DNA from 3 places in the Enterobacter sp. C3_dUdeg genome. Region 1 is predicted to be linked to each of the others. Evidence: predicted binding sites of a transcription regulator. Region 1 holds the regulator's gene; each other region holds the start of a gene.
What was found. The regulator LexA, encoded in region 1, represses DNA repair genes until DNA is damaged. The targets are predictions, from matches to a motif close to TNCTGTATGTACATACAGNA.
Positions count from the first base shown of each region.

Region 2: a site for LexA is predicted at 5,512-5,531, ahead of sulA (SOS-induced cell division inhibitor SulA). Genes of this name have one in related genera too.
Region 3: a site for LexA is predicted at 3,637-3,656, ahead of AC27FC_RS06910 (DinI-like family protein). Genes of this name have one in related genera too.

Region 1 is NZ_BAAKFX010000010.1:67,428-74,952, forward strand. It holds gene AC27FC_RS18645 (conjugal transfer protein TraF) at 1-929, opposite strand, end outside; gene AC27FC_RS18650 (cupin domain-containing protein) at 1,102-1,590, opposite strand; gene zur (zinc uptake transcriptional repressor Zur) at 1,705-2,217, shown strand; gene AC27FC_RS18660 (CsbD family protein) at 2,287-2,496, opposite strand; gene dinF (MATE family efflux transporter DinF) at 2,617-3,954, opposite strand; gene lexA (transcriptional repressor LexA) at 4,018-4,626, opposite strand; gene AC27FC_RS18675 (diacylglycerol kinase) at 4,735-5,103, opposite strand; gene plsB (glycerol-3-phosphate 1-O-acyltransferase PlsB) at 5,258-7,525, shown strand, end outside.
Region 2 is NZ_BAAKFX010000004.1:77,002-84,526, reverse strand. It holds gene pqiC (membrane integrity-associated transporter subunit PqiC) at 1-27, shown strand, start outside; gene rmf (ribosome modulation factor) at 283-450, shown strand; gene fabA (3-hydroxyacyl-[acyl-carrier-protein] dehydratase FabA) at 522-1,040, opposite strand; gene AC27FC_RS12525 (AAA family ATPase) at 1,109-2,869, opposite strand; gene matP (macrodomain Ter protein MatP) at 3,056-3,508, shown strand; gene ompA (porin OmpA) at 3,572-4,627, opposite strand; gene sulA (SOS-induced cell division inhibitor SulA) at 4,982-5,491, opposite strand; gene AC27FC_RS12505 (TfoX/Sxy family DNA transformation protein) at 5,709-6,335, shown strand; gene yccS (YccS family putative transporter) at 6,292-7,525, opposite strand, start outside.
Region 3 is NZ_BAAKFX010000001.1:1,446,784-1,454,308, forward strand. It holds gene AC27FC_RS06885 (hypothetical protein) at 1-465, shown strand, start outside; gene AC27FC_RS06890 (antiterminator Q family protein) at 1,034-1,381, opposite strand; gene AC27FC_RS06895 (DUF968 domain-containing protein) at 1,391-2,410, opposite strand; gene AC27FC_RS06900 (RusA family crossover junction endodeoxyribonuclease) at 2,410-2,778, opposite strand; gene AC27FC_RS06905 (hypothetical protein) at 2,769-2,969, opposite strand; gene AC27FC_RS06910 (DinI-like family protein) at 3,385-3,618, opposite strand; gene AC27FC_RS06915 (DUF6338 family protein) at 3,843-4,472, shown strand; gene AC27FC_RS06920 (hypothetical protein) at 4,465-4,605, shown strand; gene AC27FC_RS06925 (hypothetical protein) at 4,633-4,779, shown strand; gene AC27FC_RS06930 (KAP family P-loop NTPase fold protein) at 4,987-7,110, shown strand; gene AC27FC_RS06935 (PerC family transcriptional regulator) at 7,320-7,525, opposite strand, start outside.

The DNA of each region.
Region 1 (7,525 bases):
GTGTCGATATCGCGCGACATCAGGTTTTGACCGCTCACGCCAACCGTCCAGTGTTCGCCGAAATCAGCCGCGATACCGGCATCGACGTTAAAGCCCGTGTCGTCCGTGCGGTAGCGGCTGTCGTTCCACTTGTTACTGTCGTAATCGTAGATTGACGTGGTGTAGTTATAGACCCAGGTTTTTTGCAGCTTTGGCGTCACGCCCACGGAAACAGGGACACCGCCGAGGTCAAACTGACGGGCAACGGCAACACCATAGTCGGACACAATCGCTGCCCGGCCAGACGCCGTTGAGTTGAGATTTTTAGTGATTTGATCCGTGCCGTTCAGCGCAGCGTCCAGGGCAACACCGGCAGCCACCACCTTGCTTTGTTGAATACCGCGCAGATAATCAATATCTTGCTGATCGATAGACGAACTCACCCGCCCATGGGCGTAGCCTTTCGCCATAAAGGCCACGGAAAGCACATCGTTAGGGATACTCACGGCAAGCCCAGCACCTGCCGTCGCGCGTGCGGTTTTACCCTTGAGATAGTCCAGCTCATCGGCCAGATCTTTGGCCGCGCCCTGGAATTGATTAATGGAACCTAACGGATTGGTGATGATCTCCCTTGGCGTGAGGTCATCAACCACATCCTTATAGTGATTGATTTTGTCGTTGATGGTATCAATCTCGTCCTGAAGATTGTCCTCATCCGTCACCTGTACGCCAACGGACGGCAAAATGACCGTCACATCATCGTCCGGTTTTGCCTTTGCCAGCAACGCGGGGTTGATTAACGCCCCGCTACCATAGCTCCCGGAGGCAACGCCAGTGCCACCCATTGCGTCGCTACGTGATTCTGTCCAGGTATTGGCTGCTCCCGCCTGATTTGCCATAAACAAGGAAACAGCGATACTAACCACCGAAAATTTAAAATTTTTTTTCACAGTATGCCCGTTATAGTCTGTTATGAAATAACCCCTGTCTGTTATCACCCAAACAGGAACGAACTATTGCTGTGAATAAGTAGTAAAAGACCCGCTATTTCTATCCCTAAGTAAAACTCCCTTACGGCCTGTTATATTTTGTGACGGCCCTCAATATTTATAGAAGAGGAAATTATTTTTTCCCAGGTTTTCCATCATGCGGTCCAAAAAACTGGGGCGGGTGGTCTACCCAGCGATCCTCACGGGTAGCGGCATACACGGGGTTGAGCGGATAGTAGATGCGGTTGTGCTTTTTGTTGGCCTCGCCAACGACCAGTAACCGCACCTCTTCGTCCGTGTTGTTGATAAAGGTGTGGCAGATACCGGTTCCGGCAGGAAACCCCACGCTGTCGCCCGGTTCAAGTTTCCATAAATAGCCATTGATCCACGCTTCTGGATGACCTTCGAGCACATAAACGAACTCTTCTTCATCGCTTTCCGCGTGCGGATAGGACGTCCTGCGCCCGGGCGGTAAACGCTCGTGATGGATACCAATGCGCCCGAGCCCAAGCTTGCGAGCCAACGGGGCGCCGATAGAAAAACGCTCATCGCTATCTGGATAGGTCGAATCATCCGCGCCTTCAACGTCGCGCCAGTGTCGAATACAGTCAGGTTTTTTCATTGTTTATTTCCCGGTTTGCAATGGGTCAGGTATAGCACAGACTGGCGGATCTCGGCGTTTTTACCAGAACATGATAAAGTAGGGGTTTCCGTCCTATAACATCCGGGGTGCTAAATGGATAAGTCCACAAAAGAGCTGTTAGCGCAGGCCGAAAAGCTGTGTTCGCAACGCAATGTGCGCCTGACTCCGCAGCGCCTTGAAGTCTTACGTCTGATGAGCCTGCAGCAGGGTGCTATCAGCGCCTACGATCTGCTGGACCTGCTCCGCGAAAGCGAGCCGCAGGCGAAACCTCCGACCGTGTATCGCGCCCTGGATTTCCTGCTGGTACAAGGATTCGTGCACAAAGTTGAGTCCACAAACAGCTATGTGTTGTGCCATCTGTTCGATCAGCCCACCCATACATCGGCGATGTTTATCTGCGACCGCTGCGGCGTGGTGAAAGAAGAGGCTGCGGAAGGCGTGGAAGATATTATGCATACGCTGGCGGCGAAAATGGGTTTTGCCCTGCGTCATAACGTGATTGAAGCGCACGGACTGTGCTCTGCCTGCGTGGAAGTGGAAGCCTGCCGTCATCAGGACGCGTGTCAGCACGACCACTCTATTCTTGTGAAGAAAAAACCGCGTTAACGGCAAAAGAAAAGGCGGCTCATGGCCGCCCTCAGGGTGTACTTCCTTGTACTTGCGGGTATAGCCCGGTTACCAGCGGTAGTCGTTGCGTTTTTCCCAGTCGCCCACTTCTCTTTCCGCCTGGTCTTTCGCGTAGCCGTAACGCTCCTGGATTTTACCGACAAGCTGATCGCGTTTACCTTCAATGACGGTCATATCGTCATCGGTCAGCTTACCCCACTGTTCTTTCGCTTTACCTTTGAACTGCTTCCAGTTGCCGCCGATTTCGTCTTTATTCATCATCGTGTCCTCTTAGTTAAGCGTCGGGTCGTAACGTCCGTTACGTTCTTTTCTGCTGGACGTGATAATTATTGTAGTTAAGGATTCGGCAGTTGATTTCATATTCGGAATCTTTAACCGTCACGATATATCGTGACGTGAAGGGAACCAGGTATCGTTTTGCCAGTGGCGGTGCCAGATAAAAGCCAGCGATATCCCTCGCAGCGAGAGGAAAACGGCCAGGGCCAGCCACAAACCGTGATTACCCAGCCAGGGAAGCGTCAGCAGCGTCAGACCAAACCCGGCCGCCGCGACCGCCATGCTGTTACGCATTTCCGCTCCGCGCGTCGCACCAATGAACATGCCGTCCAGCAGATAACACCAGACGCCGACCACCGGTAAGATGACTTGCCAGATGAGATAGTGACTCGCCAGCTCGCGCAGCGCAGGAAGAGACGTAAGCAACGCGACAATTTGCTCACCAAAGCAGGCGTAAACCAGGCCAAACGCCAGCGCCACCAGCCCAGACTGGCGGCAGGCTGCCCGCCAGACGTCCCTAAGCTGCTCGCTTTCGCGCGCCCCGTACGCCTGCCCGGAATGCGCTTCTACCGCATAGGCAAATCCGTCCAGCGCGTAGGCGGTAAAGGTCAGCAGCGTCATCAATACCGCGTTGACCGCGACGATTTCTGGCCCCAGTCGGACCCCGAAAACCGTCAGCGCGCCGAAGCAGAGCTGAAGCAGCAGCGAGCGCAGCATGATGTCACGATTGAGCGCCAGCAGCCTACGGATATTGCCGCGCCATGCGGTTTTGAGCAGCGCCAGGGAGATCCCGCGCATCGCCAGCACGCGCCAGACCATCCACAGACCGATAATCAAGGTTCCGTATTCGGCAATCGCCGTCGCCAGCGCCGCGCCCTGCACGTTCATATTCAGGCCCATTACCAGCCAGACATCCAGCACAATGTTGAGAAGGTTGCCTACCACCAGCAAAATCACTGGCGCACGGGCGTACTGAACGCCCAGTAGCCACCCCAGCAGAACCAGGTTTGCCAGCGAGGCGGGCGCGCTGAGCCAGCGAATTTCAAGGAAACGTCGCGCCTGCGCCAGTACCGCCTCGCTGCCGCCAACAACATGGAGCGCAAGGTCGATCAGGGGCGTACGTAATAAAACGATTAACACTCCCGCGCCAAGCGCAAGGATCAGCGGCTGGACCAGCGCGCGCGCCAGACGCAGCGGATCTTTTGCACCATAAGCCTGTGCCGTGAGTCCGGTGGTGCTCATGCGCAAAAAGAGCAGCAGCATAAACAGGAAGCTGGTTGCCGTTGCGCCAATCGCCACGCCGCCAAGATAAACAGGCGAATCAAGATGACCAATAACGGCAGTATCGACCAGCCCCAGCAAGGGCACGGTGATATTGGAAAAAATCATCGGCAGAGCGAGACGCCACAATGCCTTATCTGATTCCGTCAGCAGTGACATGAAAAATACCGGGAGTGGAGAATGAAGCAGGCTACAGCGGCGCCATAGCCTGTCAGGAAGAGATTACAGCCATTCACCGTTGCGAATGACCCCAACCGCCAGTCCTTCGATAGAGAAGTTGTGTTCGCGGAGATCGACCACAATCGGGGAGAACTCGTTGTTTTCAGGCAGCAGCTGAACGGTGTTACCCTGTTTTTTCAGACGCTTGACGGTAACTTCATCATCAATGCGCGCGACAACTACCTGGCCGTTACGCACATCCTGCGTTTTGTGCACCGCAAGCAGATCGCCATCAAGAATACCGATGTCTTTCATCGACATACCGCTAACGCGCAGCAGGAAATCTGCGCTCGGTTTGAACATGCCAGGATCGACCTGGTAGTGGCCTTCAATATGTTGCTGTGCCAGTAAAGGCTCACCGGCGGCAACACGGCCTATCAGCGGAATGCCCGTCTCTTCTTCCACCAGCAGGCGGATACCGCGTGACGCGCCTGAAACAATCTCAATCACGCCTTTACGCGCCAGCGCTTTCAGGTGTTCTTCGGCAGCATTCGGAGAACGGAAGCCCAGACGCTGCGCGATTTCCGCACGCGTGGGTGGCATACCCGTCTGGCCGATATGATCCCGGATGAGATCAAACACCTCTTGCTGCCTGGTCGTTAACGCTTTCATTCCGCCCCCTGGGTGTATATACAGTTATGCTGTGAGTATATACAGTCAAAGGCGATTTTGGAACCAAAAACTGCACAAAAAACCAGGGACTTAATTATTCCTCGAGGCTCATCGGAAATGTGACCAAAGCAGCGTGACCCAGGTGATAACGGCAGTGATAATCGCCAGCAACACGGCAGCAGAGCCCATGTCTTTTGCGCGGCCAGAAAGCTCGTGGAAATCTGAACCAATGCGATCAACAACGGCTTCAATAGCGCTATTAAGAATTTCCACTATCATCACCAGAAGCACGGAACCGATTAGAAGTACGCGGGTAATAGCATCAACATCAAGGAAACAGGCGATGATCACCGCGATGATAGCGGCGACGCCCTCCTGGCGAAAGGCGGCTTCGTTGATCCACGCGGCACGGAAACCTTTCCATGAATAGCCGGCGGCTTTGATGATACGCGTTAACCCAGTGGTATTATTGGCCATTAAAAGAACCTTTTATGAAAAAAAGCGTCAGTAACAGGAACTGTAGCGCGTTTCGCTACAGCCTGAAGTATGACGGGTAACAACAGAAATTTTGCGCGCTTTCTGTTATCCTTGCGCCGCAATTGCATTATTAACCAGAGGCTTTACATCGTTTATGTCCGGCTGGCCACGAATTTACTACAAATTACTTAATTTACCATTAAGCATCCTGGTAAAAAGCAAGTCTATCCCAGCAGAACCCGCGCTGGAATTGGGGCTCGATACCTCGCGTCCTATTATGTACGTTTTGCCTTATAACTCGAAGGCAGACTTACTGACGCTTCGCGCCCAGTGTCTGGCGCATGACTTACCGGACCCGCTTGAACCGCTTGAAGTTGACGGTACGCTGCTGCCGCGCTACGTGTTCATTCACGGTGGACCGCGCGTGTTTACCTACTACACGCCAAAAGAAGAGTCCATCAAGCTGTTCCACGACTATCTTGACCTGCACCGCAGCAACCCCGATCTGGATGTGCAGATGGTGCCGGTATCGGTGATGTTTGGTCGTCGTCCGGGCCGTGAAAAAGGTGAAGAGAATCCGCCGCTGCGCATGCTTAACGGCATCCAGAAGTTCTTCGCGGTCTCCTGGCTGGGACGCGACAGCTTTGTGCGTTTCTCCCCTTCCGTTTCGCTGCGTCGTATGGCGGACGAGCACGGTACCGACAAGATCATCGCGCAAAAACTGGCGCGCGTGGCGCGTATGCACTTCGCCCGCCAGCGCCTCGCTGCCGTAGGACCGCGTCTCCCGGCGCGTCAGGATCTGTTCAACAAGCTGCTGGCCTCCAAAGCGATTGCCCGCGCCGTTGAAGACGAAGCGCGCAGCAAGAAAATATCGCATGAGAAAGCCCAGCAGAACGCCATTGCGCTGATGGAAGAGATTGCAGCGAACTTCTCTTACGAGATGATTCGCCTGTCCGATCGTATTCTCGGCTTTACCTGGAACCGCCTGTATCAGGGCATCAACGTTCATAATGCTGAACGTGTGCGTCAGCTGGCGCACGATGGCCATGAGATTGTCTATGTTCCCTGCCACCGCAGCCACATGGACTACCTGCTTCTTTCCTACGTGCTCTATCACCAGGGGCTGGTACCGCCGCACATTGCTGCCGGTATCAACCTGAATTTCTGGCCAGCAGGTCCGATTTTCCGCCGCCTGGGCGCGTTCTTTATCCGTCGCACCTTCAAGGGCAACAAGCTCTACTCCACCGTGTTCCGCGAGTATCTGGGCGAGCTGTTCAGCCGCGGCTATTCCGTGGAGTACTTCGTGGAAGGCGGTCGTTCCCGTACCGGACGTCTGCTCGATCCGAAGACCGGCACGCTGTCGATGACCATTCAGGCGATGCTGCGCGGAGGAACCCGTCCAATCACGCTGGTGCCAATCTACATTGGCTATGAGCACGTGATGGAAGTGGGCACGTACGCCAAAGAGCTGCGCGGTGCGACCAAAGAGAAAGAGAGCCTGCCGCAGATGCTGCGCGGTTTGAGCAAGCTACGCAACCTCGGTCAGGGCTACGTGAACTTCGGCGAACCCATGCCGCTGATGACGTATCTGAACCATCACGTTCCCGAGTGGCGCGAGTCCATCGATCCTATCGAAGCGATTCGTCCGGCCTGGCTGACGCCAACGGTCAACGGCATCGCGTCCGAGCTGATGGTGCGTATTAACAACGCCGGTGCGGCTAACGCCATGAACCTGTGCTGTACGGCGCTTCTGGCTTCGCGTCAGCGCTCGCTGACCCGCGAACAGCTCACGGAGCAGCTGGATTGCTATCTGGACATGATGCGCAACGTGCCGTATTCCGTTGATTCAACCGTGCCTTCTGCTACCGCCAGTGAGCTTATCGATCACGCGCTGCAGATGAACAAGTTTGAAGTCGAAAAGGACACGATCGGCGACATCATTATTCTGCCGCGCGAGCAGGCAGTGCTGATGACCTACTACCGCAACAACATCACCCATATGCTGATGCTGCCGTCGCTCATGGCGGCTATCATCACCCAGCATCGCCGTATTTCGCGTCAGGAGCTATTGCGTCACGTTGAGACGCTCTATCCGATGCTGAAAGCGGAGCTGTTCCTGCGCTGGAGCAAAGACGAGCTGGCGGGCGAACTGGACAAACTGACGGAAGAGCTGCGTCGTCAGGGGCTGATCACCGTCTCAAACGACGAGCTGCACATCAATCCGTCGCGTTCCCGAACTCTGCAACTGCTTGCGGCCGGTGCGCGCGAAACGCTGCAGCGCTACGCCATTACGTTCTGGCTGCTGAGTGCGAACCCGTCTATCAACCGCGGCACGCTGGAGAAAGAGAGCCGGACGCTGGCACAGCGCCTGTCCGTTCTGCACGGCATTAACGCCCCGGAGTTCTTCGACAAAGCGGTCTTC
Region 2 (7,525 bases), on a different contig from region 1:
GCGAGAGAAATTTCCCGTCTGCCATAAGTAAAATTCATCATCAAAAACCGCAGTTGGCCTGTCGCTGATTGCGGTTTTTTTTCGTTTTCACTTCAGATTGTTACTTGTGCCACGTCACAATTTTTGTACAAATGAACTTCCGGCTAGCTCACAAATATGACACCCGTATGAATTTTGAACATTGACGATGCGACTAATTCGGGGTATTCGTTATCTGTGCCTGTGCATTGAGTGCAGACACTGTTTTCTTTCCACCAGACAAAAGAATGAGGGAAACGAGGCATGAAGAGACAGAAACGAGATCGCCTGGAACGGGCTCATCAACGTGGTTATCAGGCCGGCATCGCTGGACGTTCTAAAGAAATGTGTCCTTATCAGACGATAAATCAAAGGTCACAATGGCTTGGAGGCTGGCGAGAAGCCATCGGCGACAGGGCACTCATAGCCTGATAACGTCTCTTTCAAAAAAGAAACCTCCGCAATGCGGAGGTTTCGCCTTTTTGGGGGTGCCAAAAGCACGATCAGAAAGCTGAAGTATCCTGGAACAGGCCAACTTTCAGGTCGCTTGCGCTATAGATCAGGCGACCGTCGACCAGCACTTCGCCATCTGCCAGGCCCATAATCAGGCGGCGGTTAACGATGCGCTTGAAGTGAATACGATAGGTCACTTTCTTCGCCGTAGGCAGAACCTGGCCAGTGAATTTTACTTCGCCCACGCCCAGCGCGCGGCCTTTACCTTCGCCGCCCAGCCAGCCCAGATAGAAGCCAACCAGCTGCCACATGGCATCCAGGCCCAGACAGCCAGGCATTACCGGATCGCCAATAAAGTGGCAACCGAAGAACCACAGGTCCGGGTTGATATCGAGTTCTGCTTCTACGTAACCCTTATCGAAGTTGCCGCCGGTTTCGGTCATTTTCACGACACGGTCCATCATCAGCATGTTCGGGGCCGGTAACTGTGGGCCTTTAGCGCCAAACAGTTCACCGCGACCAGAGGCAAGAAGATCTTCTTTTGTATAGGATTCGCGTTTATCTACCATGTTCTCAGTAAGCCTTATTTTAGTGAAGGACGCAGGATAGCTAACACGTGTACGCTGAACAAGTCCGATCAGTTCGAACTAAACCAGCCCAGCCAGCGTAACGGCCATGGATAACGATGACGAGAATCCTGCTGTGTCGCCTGAGCTATGCGCTCCTGGATAGTCTGCATCAGGGTGGTTTGCCCTTCGCCATCCCAAACCAGATTTGTCAGTAAGGGTAGCGCATCCTCAATCCCTTCGATGGCCCAGATGGTGAATTGCTCTTGCTCAACCGCATCCAGAATATCCTGGCTGAGGCTCAAATGGCGTGCGTTGGGAGCAGGAATAATCACACCCTGTTTGCCGTTTAAACCGCGCTGCTGACAGATAGAGAAGAAGCCTTCAATTTTTTCGTTGAGGCCTCCCACTGGCTGTGCACGACCGAACTGGTCCACCGAACCGGTGATCGCGATGTTCTGATTGATGGGCACTTCCGCCAGGGCGCTGATTAAGGCGCACAGCTCGGCCATAGAGGCGCTATCGCCATCCACTTCGCTGTAGGACTGCTCAAACGTCAGCGAGGCGGAGAAGGGGATCTGTTGCTCAAGCTGCAGCTCTGACATCAAAAACGCCTGCATGATCATCATGCCTTTCGCGTGAATGTTGCCGCCCAGCTCGGCTTTTCGTTCAATATCGGTGAACTCGCCATCGCCAATGTGCACAACGCAGCTGATACGGGACGGCTCCCCGAATGCGCGCGGATGGCCAGGAAATTCAATCACCGACAGGGCGTTGATCTGCCCGACGCGTTCGCCTTCGGTTTCCACCAGAATTTGTTCCAGCAGAATTTCATCCTGCATACGGTCGGCAAGATAGCCTTCTCGCCACTCACGCTGAGCCAGCATCTGAGTGAGCTGTTCTCCGCTGAACGCCCCGTTACCGCTAATCACACCCACTTCACGCAGCTGTTTGCCGATCCAGAGCGGGCAAAGCGGCAGCGTTTCCTGGTCACCGGTGTAGCGTACCGCTTCGCGGATTAAGCCCGGCCACGCGTCAGCCGCAGGGGTTGGCAGCGCAAAACGCTCAGCAACGGCCATCACCCACTGGCACCACTGCGCCATATCGTCGGCATCGGCAATCTGGATATTGTCTTCGTATTCGCTATACACCGCCTGCTCAGCCAGTTCCGGCTCCATTTCCTGGAAGTCCGCCAGCGATTCGCGGTCGCCCGTCAGCACGACGGTCAGCGACAGCGGCATAGACGGAACAGAGACAGGCAGAGGACGAGACTCATCGTAGCCGACCCAGTCGAAACGCTTCTGGTTGACGATAGTTTTCAGACGCATCCACAGCAGCGGCTGCGAGAGCAGGGTACGCAGTGAGATGATGAGAACACCGCCATTTGCGCGATGAACCAGCCCCGGCTGCAGCGAAAGTTCGCCGTTAAACTGGCGCAGACAACCAAAGAGTTGTTCCGCCTCGACCCAGTTAGCGGTAATCACTTCGCCCTTAGCGGCAAAACGGCCATCGGCCTGCGCCGTTGGTTCGAAAGTGACATCATGTCCCGCAATACGATACTGGCCGCCAAAAACTGCGTTCGCTTCCGGCTTCAGCTGGCGCACGGCATCACCGAGCAGCGTCAGGTATTCCGCTTCTTCCGGGGCCTTGAGCAGCATGAAGGGCGCTGTTGCCCATGGGCTTAACACCTGCTCCAGCGCATAATGCAAACGAGGCTGCGTATCGCTAAGGATGAATTCGTGTTCTTTTGCGAGTTCGGGCTGTGCAAACAGTTCCTGGTAACTTTCGGTATCCGGAACAAGGTCACGCCATGCAAGTTTCGTAATGGTCAAAGTTGATGTTTTTTAGTCAGATGTAAAAGCGTGGAGTATACCGTAAGCGGGGGGCTGTACCCAAGCAGGATTGGGGATTTCGACAGGGCGATTGGCTGCATTCACTCACAGGATATGATTTCTTTTCAGCAGATTGCTAAAAAACTGATATTCTGAACAGAGTTACGTGGTAACACTGAGATCGCAATGAAATATCAACAACTGGAAAATCTCGAAAGCGGCTGGAAATGGAAGTACCTGGTCAAAAAGCACCGTGAAGGGGAGCTGATCACCTGCTACGTCGAAGCCAGCGCTGCGCAAGAAGCCGTGGATATTTTGCTGACCCTCGAAAATGAACCGGTACAGGTTAACGGCTGGATCGAGAAACACATCAATCCCGCGTTGTTAAACCGGATGAAGCAAACTATCCGCGCGCGACGCAAACGGCATTTTAATGCTGAGCATCAGCACACTCGCAAAAAATCAATCGACCTGGAGTTCGTTGTCTGGCAACGCCTGGCTGGGCTGGCACAACGACGGGGCAAAACGCTGTCGGAAACCATCGTGCAGCTGATTGAGGATGCCGAACATAAAGAGAAGTACGCCAACCAGATGTCGACGCTGAAGAACGACCTTCAGGCTCTGTTGGGTAAAAAATAGATTTTTCTTTTCTTCAGACAATAAAAAACCCCGCATGGCGGGGTTTTTTTATAAGACGATAACTTATGCCGCTGGCTGAGTTACAACGTCTTTGATGCCTTTAACTTCGATCTCTACGCGACGATCTGGAGCCAGGCAGTCGATCAGTGCAGCGCGAGCTTTCACGTTGTCACAGGTGTTGCCAGTAACTGGGTTAGATTCGCCCATACCACGTGGGGAGATCTTGTTAGCTGGGATACCTTTAGAGATCAGGTAATCAACAACAGACTGAGCACGTTTCTCAGACAGTTTCTGGTTGTAAGCGTCAGAACCGATACGGTCGGTGAAGCCCAGAACCACTACGGAACCGTCTTTAGGATCCAGGTTGCTCAGCTGGGTGTACAGCTGATCCAGTGCCTGCTGGCCTTCTGGTTTCAGAGTCGCTTTGTTGAAGTTGAACAGAACGTCAGACTTCAGAGTGAAGTGCTTGGTCTGTACTTCTGGAGCTGGAGCCGGCGCTGGAGCAACAACTGGAGCTGCTTCTTCCTGCTGGCCGAAACGGTAGGAAACACCTACGCTCAGCATGCCGTTGTCTGGACGAACACCAACGGTGTTGCCGTCGCCGATGTTGTTAACCCACTGGTATTCCAGACGGGTAGCGATGTCACGGGTCATAGCCCACTCAACGCCACCAGCGAATACTGGGGAAACACCGGTGTCATGGTTGTCACCAGAGATGTTGTTGCTGGAATCTGCGCGCCATACCATGCCGCCCAGACGGGTGTACACGTCCAGATCGTCAGTGATTGGGTAGCCCAGTTTAGCGGTCAGCTGAACGCCCTGTGCTTTGAAAGCGCCGTTAATGGTGTCGCCTTTGTATGGCATACGACCTAACCAGTCGTAACCCATTTCAAAACCAACATACGGGTTAACCTGATAGCCACCGAACGCACCTGCACCAAGCTGGCTCTCGTGAGTTGGGCCATCATTGTTCAGGCTGCTGTTGTACCAGCCAGTGTCGTGGAACTGAGACCAGCCCAGTTTACCACCTGCATACCAGGTATTATCTTTCGGAGCGGCCTGCGCTACGGTAGCGAAGCCAGCCAGTGCCACTGCAATCGCGATAGCTGTCTTTTTCATTTTTTGCGCCTCGTTATCATCCAAAATTCGCCATGAAAGTCTCAGGAGAGAATCACGGTTAAATCCTTCACCGGGGGGCGTGGTCAAATATAAATCTACCGATATCTTCGGCTTAGGCCGAGCACCCCTGGCGATGTAAAGTCTACAACGTAGCTGAAAACTTACAAGTGTGAAGTCCGTCAGGCATATGAAAAAAAAAGTTCCGTATACCGATTATTTAACATTTTTCGAACGAATTTTGTGCAATAAAATTAAGGAGAACCGCACCAGACAAGCCTTGCCGCAATTTTCAGGCCGGGAACTTTAATGCCATCTTGTGGTCAAAAAAAATTCCAGGAAAAATCTTAATTTCACTCAATGATACAAATTTGAGTGAATTTTTAGCCCAGAAAGTTGTCCTCTGCGGTAAGAATCCGATCGAACCGGACGCATAATGAACCCGATCGCATTCCCTTCTTCGGCTGCTTCAGTCAGACGGAAATGTTCCTCTTCCGTCAATTCTTCCGGTAACCATCCAATCACCACGCTGTAATTTCCGGTGCGTAACGCGCGGATCATCGACTCAACGGTGTCGCACGGCGGGAGCTGATTAATTTGCATGACCTTAGTAAGCGGAAGGCCTGCGGACTGAACCCACTCACGGCTCAGTTTTTGCTGAGGCGTGAGCCAAAGCTGCCAGCGCGATTGCTGACCAAGCTGTTGTAATAACGGCAACAACAGAAGTTGCGTCAACAGGGGCTGGTCTTCACGATAAACCACTTCACTGATAAGCCCCGTGGAAACACGCTCGACGGAATTCTGCGCGACATTGCCTGCGGTAGAAGAGAGAGAGGTTGAGCGATTTGCATAGCCTGAAGTGTGCATATTCATTCCAGCCCTGTAGTTACTGTATGGATATACAGTAACCCCTGTATGCATAAAGATCAACCTCATTTTCGGAAAGCGACTCGCAAAATTCATTCAATGTTGATGTCCCTCGAAAAATCATCTTGCTCATCGGCAATAAGTTGCCTATTTTCCTGCTAACGGATCCGCTAGTAAGAAATTTCGTTGTTACTTTATGATTTTGAAGGGAAATATCATGAAAAAGATATCTTATGAACGGATTTATAAATCCCAGGAATACCTCTCCCCGTTGGGCGAGATTCATCATCGCGCGCTGTTTGGAGGCTATACCCTGGCGGTGGATGATGCGGTTTTTGCCATGGTGTCAGACGGAGAGCTTTATCTCCGCGCCTGTGAGGAGAGTGCGAAATACTGTGTAAAAAATGCCTCCTCTTTTTTGACGTTGATGAAGCGAGGCCGCCCGGTGCTGCTCAACTATTATCGTGTGGATGACGGATTATGGCAGGACAGGGAGCGGTTGCTTCAGCTCTCCTCGTTTGCGCTCAGTGCGGCAAGAAAAGAGCGCTATCAGCGCCATCAACGAAACCGACTCAAGGATCTGCCAAACCTGACCTTTCAGCTTGAAGTCTTGCTCTTTGAAGCTGGCATTACCAATGAGGAAACGCTGCGGGCGCTGGGTGCCAGAGCGAGCTGGCTGAAGATGCGGGCAAAAAACAAAGCGCTCGGTATTAAGGTTCTCTTCGCACTGGAAGGGGCTATCGAGGGGCTGCATGAGGCGGCACTCCCGGCAGGCATTCGCCGGGAGCTGACGGAGTGGTTTAATGCGCTGCCTGAGCCACAGGAGAATCACTCCTCCAGGTAGCGATTTGCTGTTGCAGCCGGCAAATTTCAGGCAGCAGAGCGATAAGCAGGCCTATTTGCTGAAGCACCAGCGGCGCTTTGCTGTCGTTTTCTGGGTCAAGATGCGCAATGCGTTGAGCCAGTTCATCCAGCGCCTGTTGAACGCGCGGCTCATCGGCCGGTCGGTGATGAAGTGCGTCATCAACGTAGCAGACGGCGTCATCGAGCAGGTTGAGAATGCCCGGGTTGGTGAGTTTCTCACGGTGGGCACCCAGCGTCGAAATATAGCTGGTGAACGTATGGTTCAGACAGAGCAGGCGGAACGCAGTCTCACGAATCTCCGCCGTGGCGCGAGGCTCCGTTGACATGTTAGAGACAACGGAGGCCAGTTCTGCATCACTGTTGTGCGCGTCGCGACGGGCTATCCGGTAAGCCAGGCGGTTATCGCGCCCCTGGTGGTACTGCTCCAGGATTGCGTCAAGGTATCGACAGTTGGCGTTCATTGCCCTGTCTACCACGCGCGGCAAATTGCGGAAACGCCAGTCCGGCCAGATAAAGCTGACCGCAGCCCAGGCAATCGCACAGCCAATCAGGGTATCGATCACGCGGGGCAGGGCAACTTCAAACCCTTCACCCAGCAGGTTAAAGCAGAGCAGCACCAGCAGCGTGATGAACATGGTGGCGTGGGCGTACTGCACGTTGCGAAACGCGAAGAACAGCACGCCGGTGATCACAATCAGAATCAGTTGACCTTCAACGGAGGGCACGAAATAGAGTACCGGAAGGCCGATCGCGACGCCGACCAGCGTGCCGATAATACGCAGCGCAAGACGGTGTCGGGTGGCGTTATAGTTCGGCTGGCAGACGAACAGGCTGGTCAGCAGGATCCAGTAGCCGTGGTGCAGCCCGGTTATCTGGATAAAGGCATACCCCACGCACAGCACCAGCGACATTCTCACCGCGTGGCGAAAGAGTGCCGACTCCGGCGTAAAGTTACGGCTCAGACGCAGCCACATATCGCTAACGCTGTGCACGCTGTCATCAGCAAGCTGATTTTCCACCTCACTGCCCGGCAGCGCCATCGCCTGTTCGGACTCAATGGTCGCCAGCTGAGCATCAATCGCCCGCAGGTTGTTCAGCAGAAAGCCCAGCGCTTTGATGTGCTCCGGTGACGTTCCGCTGGCCTGAACGCGGTCGAGCGCCGCATCAAGA
Region 3 (7,525 bases), on a different contig from region 1:
AAATATCAAGCCAGATTCGAGTTCAGCTTAATTACCAGCAAAAAAGACATTTCATCAATTTTGCGTGCATTTAAGGAGATAAAACAAGCTACTTTTAAATTTGATCATGTAGATTTCAAATCAGGTCCAATGACTGCACTTTCACCTTTCATTAATACTACAGATATTAACTTCAATATTGAATCTGCAAGCCGAGTAAGAACAACCCCGTTATCACAGCATCTCGCAGATATTTATAAAAATGTAACCGGTATCGTAAAAGCAAGAGTAAGAGCTGTAGATCATTCAGGCATTGAAAAAGTAGTCGATTTTATGAATTGCCCTACTTTTCTTGAGACTTACGAATTCGATAGTATAGCTAAGGAAACAGATGGAATCACAAACACGAACTACCTCAAAAGCAAAGTATTCGCTATAATAAAAGACGAAATGTTGAAAGGGAAAAATAAAAATGTCTTTAACTGATGCGGTCGTTAGGCAGAAAATAGGCGTGCAATACGCTTTATTAATTATCATTTCCGCCCTGTGTCTCACAGGGCTATTCTTCCTGTATAGACATACTCCAGTAGTCAGTGATAATTTTTTTGATTTCTACCATAAAAACCTTCGTGGATATTTATTCTCAGGATTTATCTCTGTTGGTTCATTCCTTCTCAGTTTACATACATTCGTAATAGTCAACTTAAGAGATAAAGTTTTCGCCACACCTGAATATAAAGCTTCATTCTGTGAAGCTTATGAGGTAGATGAGGCGGACATAAGTGAAAAAAACTTATTCAAGCCATTAGACAACCTATCCTCATTTATAAACTCATCAATTCTTCTTTCATTTATCACAGCCATACTTCAATTTACAATAGGATTGTCAACTAACCTCTACGCTTGTTTATTATGTGTTTGGCTTGCCATACTTACAATATGCTTCCTGATTCATTGTCTAACAATAATAAGAATGAACATCAAAATCCTTCTAAAACAGAAATAAGCAGGTATCAATGAGGTTGCTACCTGCAATTTAGATCAAAAAAAGATGTTAATAATTTATCATAGATATACATCCATCGATAAAGCCGAGTGCTGTTTGTAATTCCTTTCTTATTGTTCCATCAGAGCAATTACGCCTTTTAGCTATTGCTCTTAGCGAAATACCGACCACGAAGTGGGCAATGATCAATTCATACTCATCAGGCTTAAACTTCCTCAGTCTAGCAACGCAACCATCGATCATTATACCTGTATCATCATCACACTGATTTCGTGATTTCTTTCCGTGTGGAAGAAGTCCTTTAAATCCGGCAGCGATTGGTTGCCAGTCAACGCCATTATGTTCATCTGCAGCCCAAGCACCCCAACGGTCCATTAATTCATACATATCGTTCATAAGTCCTCCTTACGCCAGAACGCCGAGCGCGTAGGCCCGGTCCAGCACTCTAATGATCATTTCCAGCTGCGAGCCATATTTGCGCTCGAATGCCAGTCGGTCGTTATGCAGTTCGATGTGATGCTTTCGGCAAAGTGGTATGGAGAAAATGTCATGCGCTTTTGTCGCCATGCCACCCTGCCCCCATCCGATTAAGTAATGTGGGTCGTCTGATTGCTGCTGGCAGCATTCACAGGGCTGTGTTTTCACCCAATTCAGATAATCGCGACTTTCCCAGCGAAGACGCTTTGGTCGACGCATGAAAGACTGAGGCGGCGCCGGATCCACCATCACACCTACTAGGGGTTCTGTCAGCGCATCAGGCAGGTCGACCGCTGAAACTAATTTCCTAAGGATGCTGCTGGCCGGCACAGAAGGCGTAATATCGCTTTCGCGACCGATCTTGCTTTCTTGAGGTAAACGAAGCGCTTCACGAACGCATGATTCTGGAAGTGCATCCGTAACCCCTTTACGAACTGCCCACCAGCAGAGTTCAGCGAGAGAAATCTCGCGGCTTTTGTCGATAGCGAGTGAAATACGAACCGAATCCAGAACAAAGGCAATTACGTTTCTCCATGCCAGTTCTGCTAGTTCCTCGGTACACTGCTCTCGAAGCTGGTTATCGCAAGAGCCACAAAGAAGGATGGATCCAGGCTCATGGTGCATGATGGTTAGTTCGTGATAGTGGTAATCACTGTGGGCGTTCTGGCAATGTCCGGCGCCGTGCTTCAGCAACCAGTAATCAAGCCCGCTAATACCGCCAGCTGCAGTCAGCACCTTTTCATTCAGAAAGAAGCTTCGCAGCTGCTCGTTTTCAGCCAGTGGCTGCCGCGCGTCCGAAACGCGACCAGTTTGATACCCGGCCATACTTTCTGGCTGGCGCTCGATTAACACTCTTCCTGCGGTGAACAACTCCATCAGCTCTCTTCCTGGCTTCAAAAGTACGACACCCAGCTCCCTAGCAATCACAGGTCGAAGAAGCGCACGCATCACTCGCTCTCCCTGATAATGATCTGCCCGTTCTCGCCCCAGAGCTTTGTTATCCTTGAATCCCAGATATGCGTGTCGTCCTCGAAGAGCGCATCCATCAGAGACTTCATCAGGTTATCAAGATCGGGTTTACCCTGATGGGGCTGCCCGTTCATCTCTGCGCGCTTCTTTTTGCTCCAGCTATTCGGCATCGGAAGAACGAAGGTAACGTGCGAATTTGACTCTGGCATGTAAATGCCCAGCAGCCGGACGTGATCGCAAAAGGCCCGGTAACGCATAACTTCAGGGCGCTTTTTCCATTTGTCTGCACGCGTCATGCGTGGCTTACCCATCGGGAGGATGTTGTACACTGTCACGATCACCCCCATGCACGAGAACGCATGCTTTGCGCTGTCTTAGCTGAGGATTTTTGCTGAGGTAGTAATGCGCTGACTATCCAAAGACGAGGGTCAATATCGAGGCTTTTCTCGACGGGAACCCCTTTGGACTTATAGCGCGCCACCAGCTCATTGGCTTCTTCGGTTGTCAGCCCGGTGTAAGTGAACCAGCTTTTCTTCATGCCGCCTCCTGCAGGAGTGACATCAAAAGAAAATTGCTGGCCCTTTGAAGGGTCAGTAAGGATTTATTCTGGTTTGGTATTTGCGCCATGGTATCTCTCCAGTGGCGCAGCAGGTATAGGGTGTTCAGGCCTATGACGGGAGTGTAACAGAATTCTTGGAAACGCGATAACCAGCCCGTTCAAGCATCTGCGTAAAGAGTGTCGGTGTTCCTACTATCTCATCATCCTGTAACGGCATGAATGACACCTCATCCCCGCGTCTGTACATGAGTGCACGACCACTATCAGGAAATGAGTGCAGTCGCGCAACGATAACCCCATCGTTGCACCTGATGACCGCATAGCCCTTATTTGGTAATTCTTCTTTTTGTTTCACCGATCTCCCCTCCAAACTGGAAAATTTCTGCATGCTGTTTCAATAAAACCAGTCGTCTGCACTTTCCCAGGTCTGCTGGAGGATTTCCTCAACCTTTTTCTTAGTTTCTTTTTCGCCACCGTAAACACTTAACCCATCGGAACCTGCGCGACGCACAATCAGACTGCAGTTACCGAACTGACTCTGGATCCGTTTTAATAATTCTCTCTCAAGTGCCGGGACTGCACCCTCTGGAAGTTCTTTAGTACGATCAATGGTTAATTCAACTTTCATAAGCGCCTCCACCGCAAAAGCTGTATGTTTATACAGTACACTTATGGAGAAGTTTGATCAACGGCTTAACAGCACGAATTGTCAAACAAACGAGTAGAGACTACATCACCCTTGGGACTCCGCAAGAGTAAAAATTCTTTCAAGATGGTGATAATCTCCATGCTTCTGGCAAGTGATAAGTGGCATAATCCATTTACGGAATTATTGTGTAAGGAAAGAAATACATGGATATTTGGGATACAAATAAATTGGTCATTTTCATAGCCTTCGTTATTCCGGGTTTTCTAAGTATGAAGCTGTACAGTGTACTACATCCCAATGTTCAACTTGATACGTCTAAGACAGTTATTGAGGTTGTAACATATAGCTGCATCAATTATGCAATATGGCTAATACCTATATATTTATTTGAAAAATCGCAATATGGTGCCACTCATTTAATCACATACATGCTTTTCTATTTGTGTGTTCTCTTTGTTAGCCCTATCATCTTGACTTTATTATTTGTATGGATGCGATCGTGGAAGTGGCTATGTAATTTGCTTCCACATCCTACAGGGCGGGCTTGGGATTATTATTTCGGGCTAAGAATGTCATCATGGGTTATAGTTACTCTTAAAGATGGAAATAAAATAGCTGGCAAATATTCTGCTGACTCATTTTCATCAAGTTCTCCTAATCCAGAGCAGCTATACCTTGAAGAAAATTGGGTGATCAACGCAGATGGGGGGTTTGAAAGGGCAAGAACAGATACGCTTGGCATTTTGATTCTTTCAAAAGATATTGAGCACATTGAATTTTTCAGATTCACTAACCCTAGTGAAAATAGTCAAGAAGGAGATAATAGTGAGTGAAACTAAGAAACCTATAGCTCAAGATGGTTATCAGCCTAACAATAAAGGCTACCAACCAAAACAAGATGTAAATAGTGGATACAAACCGCTTAAGCAGACATCACAACCAGCCCCTCCACCGAAGAAACCTTGAACTATCATATTTAAAAAAGGAAATCACATGACAAATAACGGAAAATTCAAAAATGAAGGTTACCGTCCGAAAGAAAATGACTACGGTTACCAACCTAAATCTCAGCCTATTAACGAAGGTTACAAGCCACCTAAGCAAGTTACGCAACCAGCGCCACCACCTAAGAAGCCATAACTGCCAAGCCCCTTTTGGGGCTTTTTATCTTCTGGGTTTGGTAACAGCAAACAATGAGATGTTTGCTTTAGGAACTTTTTTTCATCATGCGAGTGAAACAGATGTCTGAAATACTTCCTGCTTTGAATTTCTCTTGACTTGAATTACGATTTGATTTATCAATTATCACAAAAATTCAACATTATATTCCTGTTCGAAGAGACAAACATGAGCAAATATCATAACGATCAACCCATTTATGGCGGAATTGATGATCCCGACCTTCTAAATAGACTCAGTTTTGCAAACGGACTAGCAAATGTACTTCTACTTAATTGTGAAGATGAATGTCTTACTGTCTCATTAGAGGGTGAATGGGGAAATGGCAAAACATCAGTAATAAATTTAATTAAAGGTGCCTTACAGGAAAAGGAGACTTACCCCGCTATCATTGAATATAACCCTTGGTTAGCGGGCAATCCCGAATCTTTAATACAAGATTTTCTGGTCAGCTTCTCAGCACAGTTAAACCTTAAGGATAAAACATCCTTAGCACTTAAAGTCTCGAAAGAGTTGGTAAAATATGCAAGTTTATTTAATATTGCAAAACTTGTCCCTGGAACTGAACCATGGGCATCTATCCTAGAAAAAGTATTTTCAAAATTTTCAAGCGCTACAAAAAAAACCGAAGACTTAAAAGAGTTAGATCTTTTAAGTAAAAAAAATAAAGTATCTAAAGAAATACAAAAACTTCCTTATCCAATCATAATAATTATCGATGACATTGATAGATTAACACCGACTGAGACATTTCAGGTATTACGATTGGTTAAAGCAGTAGCGGACTTCCCTGGCACTTCATTCCTGCTTGCATTTGATCCCAATTATCTAACTGAAGTACTTAAAAAAAATGGCATAGAAAACTCCGCACAATACATCAATAAGATTGTTCAGTTACGGGTACCACTTCCAGTTATTTCAGAGAGTAGTATAACCGAGCTTGCAGAAATTGAATTCTCTAACCTTAGCGAAAATAAACTCACAGAAAATTTTGAAAATGATCAAGAGCGCTTAAGTTGGATATTTCACAATTACTTCAAACACTTAATTAAGAACCCAAGGGAAATAAAAAAACTTTTTAACCATTTGAGATTTATTTTAGCACAAGTAGAAGGTCAGGTATGTTTTTCAGATCTGTTTGCTTTATCATTAATAGCAATAAAATCAAACAGCCTATATGAACACATAAAAAACAATCCTGAAGCATATATTGGAAAGAGATTTACCAATGATGGACTTTTGTTAGAAAAGCCGGAAGAAATCGTCAAAACATTCGATAATGAAAGAAATCATCATCTTCAAATTTTCAATGATAAAGATCGGAGATTAATGATTAATCTTCTAGGTGAAGTGTTCCCTTTGCTTGCCTCTGGAGGCTACTCGCATTATGGGGTTACAAACCCTGATTATGCAGGAAGAGTGTCTGCGCCTCAACGCTTACATGTTGCATTTCATTATGAAACTCCTATTGGATATTTATCAGATCAGGACATCATTAAATTTATTCGAGGTGAAATATCTAGATCTGAGTTCCTAATTGACGTTGAATCAAGCAACGCTGAAGATCGTTTTTTTGAAATGATGACTAACTATTCCAACATTATCGATGATGATGCCTTTGATATTTTGAAATGTATATATGATAAATTTCTATTCTCAGAAAAACTTATCATATCACAGGAGTCTAATTACGGATTTCTATCTTCAGATTTATACCGAAAAATGAATTGGCTGACAAATAAAGTCATTTCAGAAAGTACCAACAAAAACGAACTAATCAAAAGCATAATATCTAGAAAAGAAAATACCCCTCTGGGGGCTGATGTATTATACAAAGTTAGACGTCAACTCAACGGTACTGATGAAAGTAATCCATGGATCACTCAAGAGTTACTTGATAAATTAGAGATAACATATCAACATAACGCTCTTGACGCACTTACAACAAAAAGATTTATTAAAAACCATCTTGAATCGCATATATTTTTGGAGTTAAGGAGATCATCTAAACATTTGGCAGCTCAATTTATAGATAATTTAATAAATAAAAAAAATGGAATTATTAGAATTGCTGAGGTACTTAAGCGTGCAGGCAGTGATTCAGTTAACGGGCCTTATGCGCAAATTGATGAAAGCAATTTCGGTGATATTATCGATTTAGAAAAACTAAAAAATAAGGTTGGGTTGTTAGATATTACCGATTATAGTTACCCAGTACAGGCTGCACTAAAGAGCATTCTTGATGGGGGTAAATATTATCTTCGTGATGCTACAAAGTCTGATAACTGGTAACGATGAGCACTAATGGCATATTGGGATATGCTAAAAATATTTCTCACATCAAGCCAACCAATGATACTTGGTTGGCTTGGCTATTATATTAACTGCAACAATAGTGCATTATCGCAAAATACGCTTTTTCTATAGCTATGTCTTTTTTGGTGTGGCCTTATGTAGACTCACATTCGTGCTGCGTGTAATGGGGTAGTGTATGCATGACCTTATCGTTGGCCATTCCCGCATCTGATCTTGACCCGCCATTCCCGCATCCTACCCGCCTGGCGCAGGCAGTATTTACAACGCTTGGCAATACGGGCTACTTCAACAACACTACCGGCGATACCAAACATGTCCGAATATACTTCTGCTGCCCTTCGCCAAAGCCCCCTCTCCTCTAGCTCCTTCGCTTTCTGCTCGGCAGCCTGCA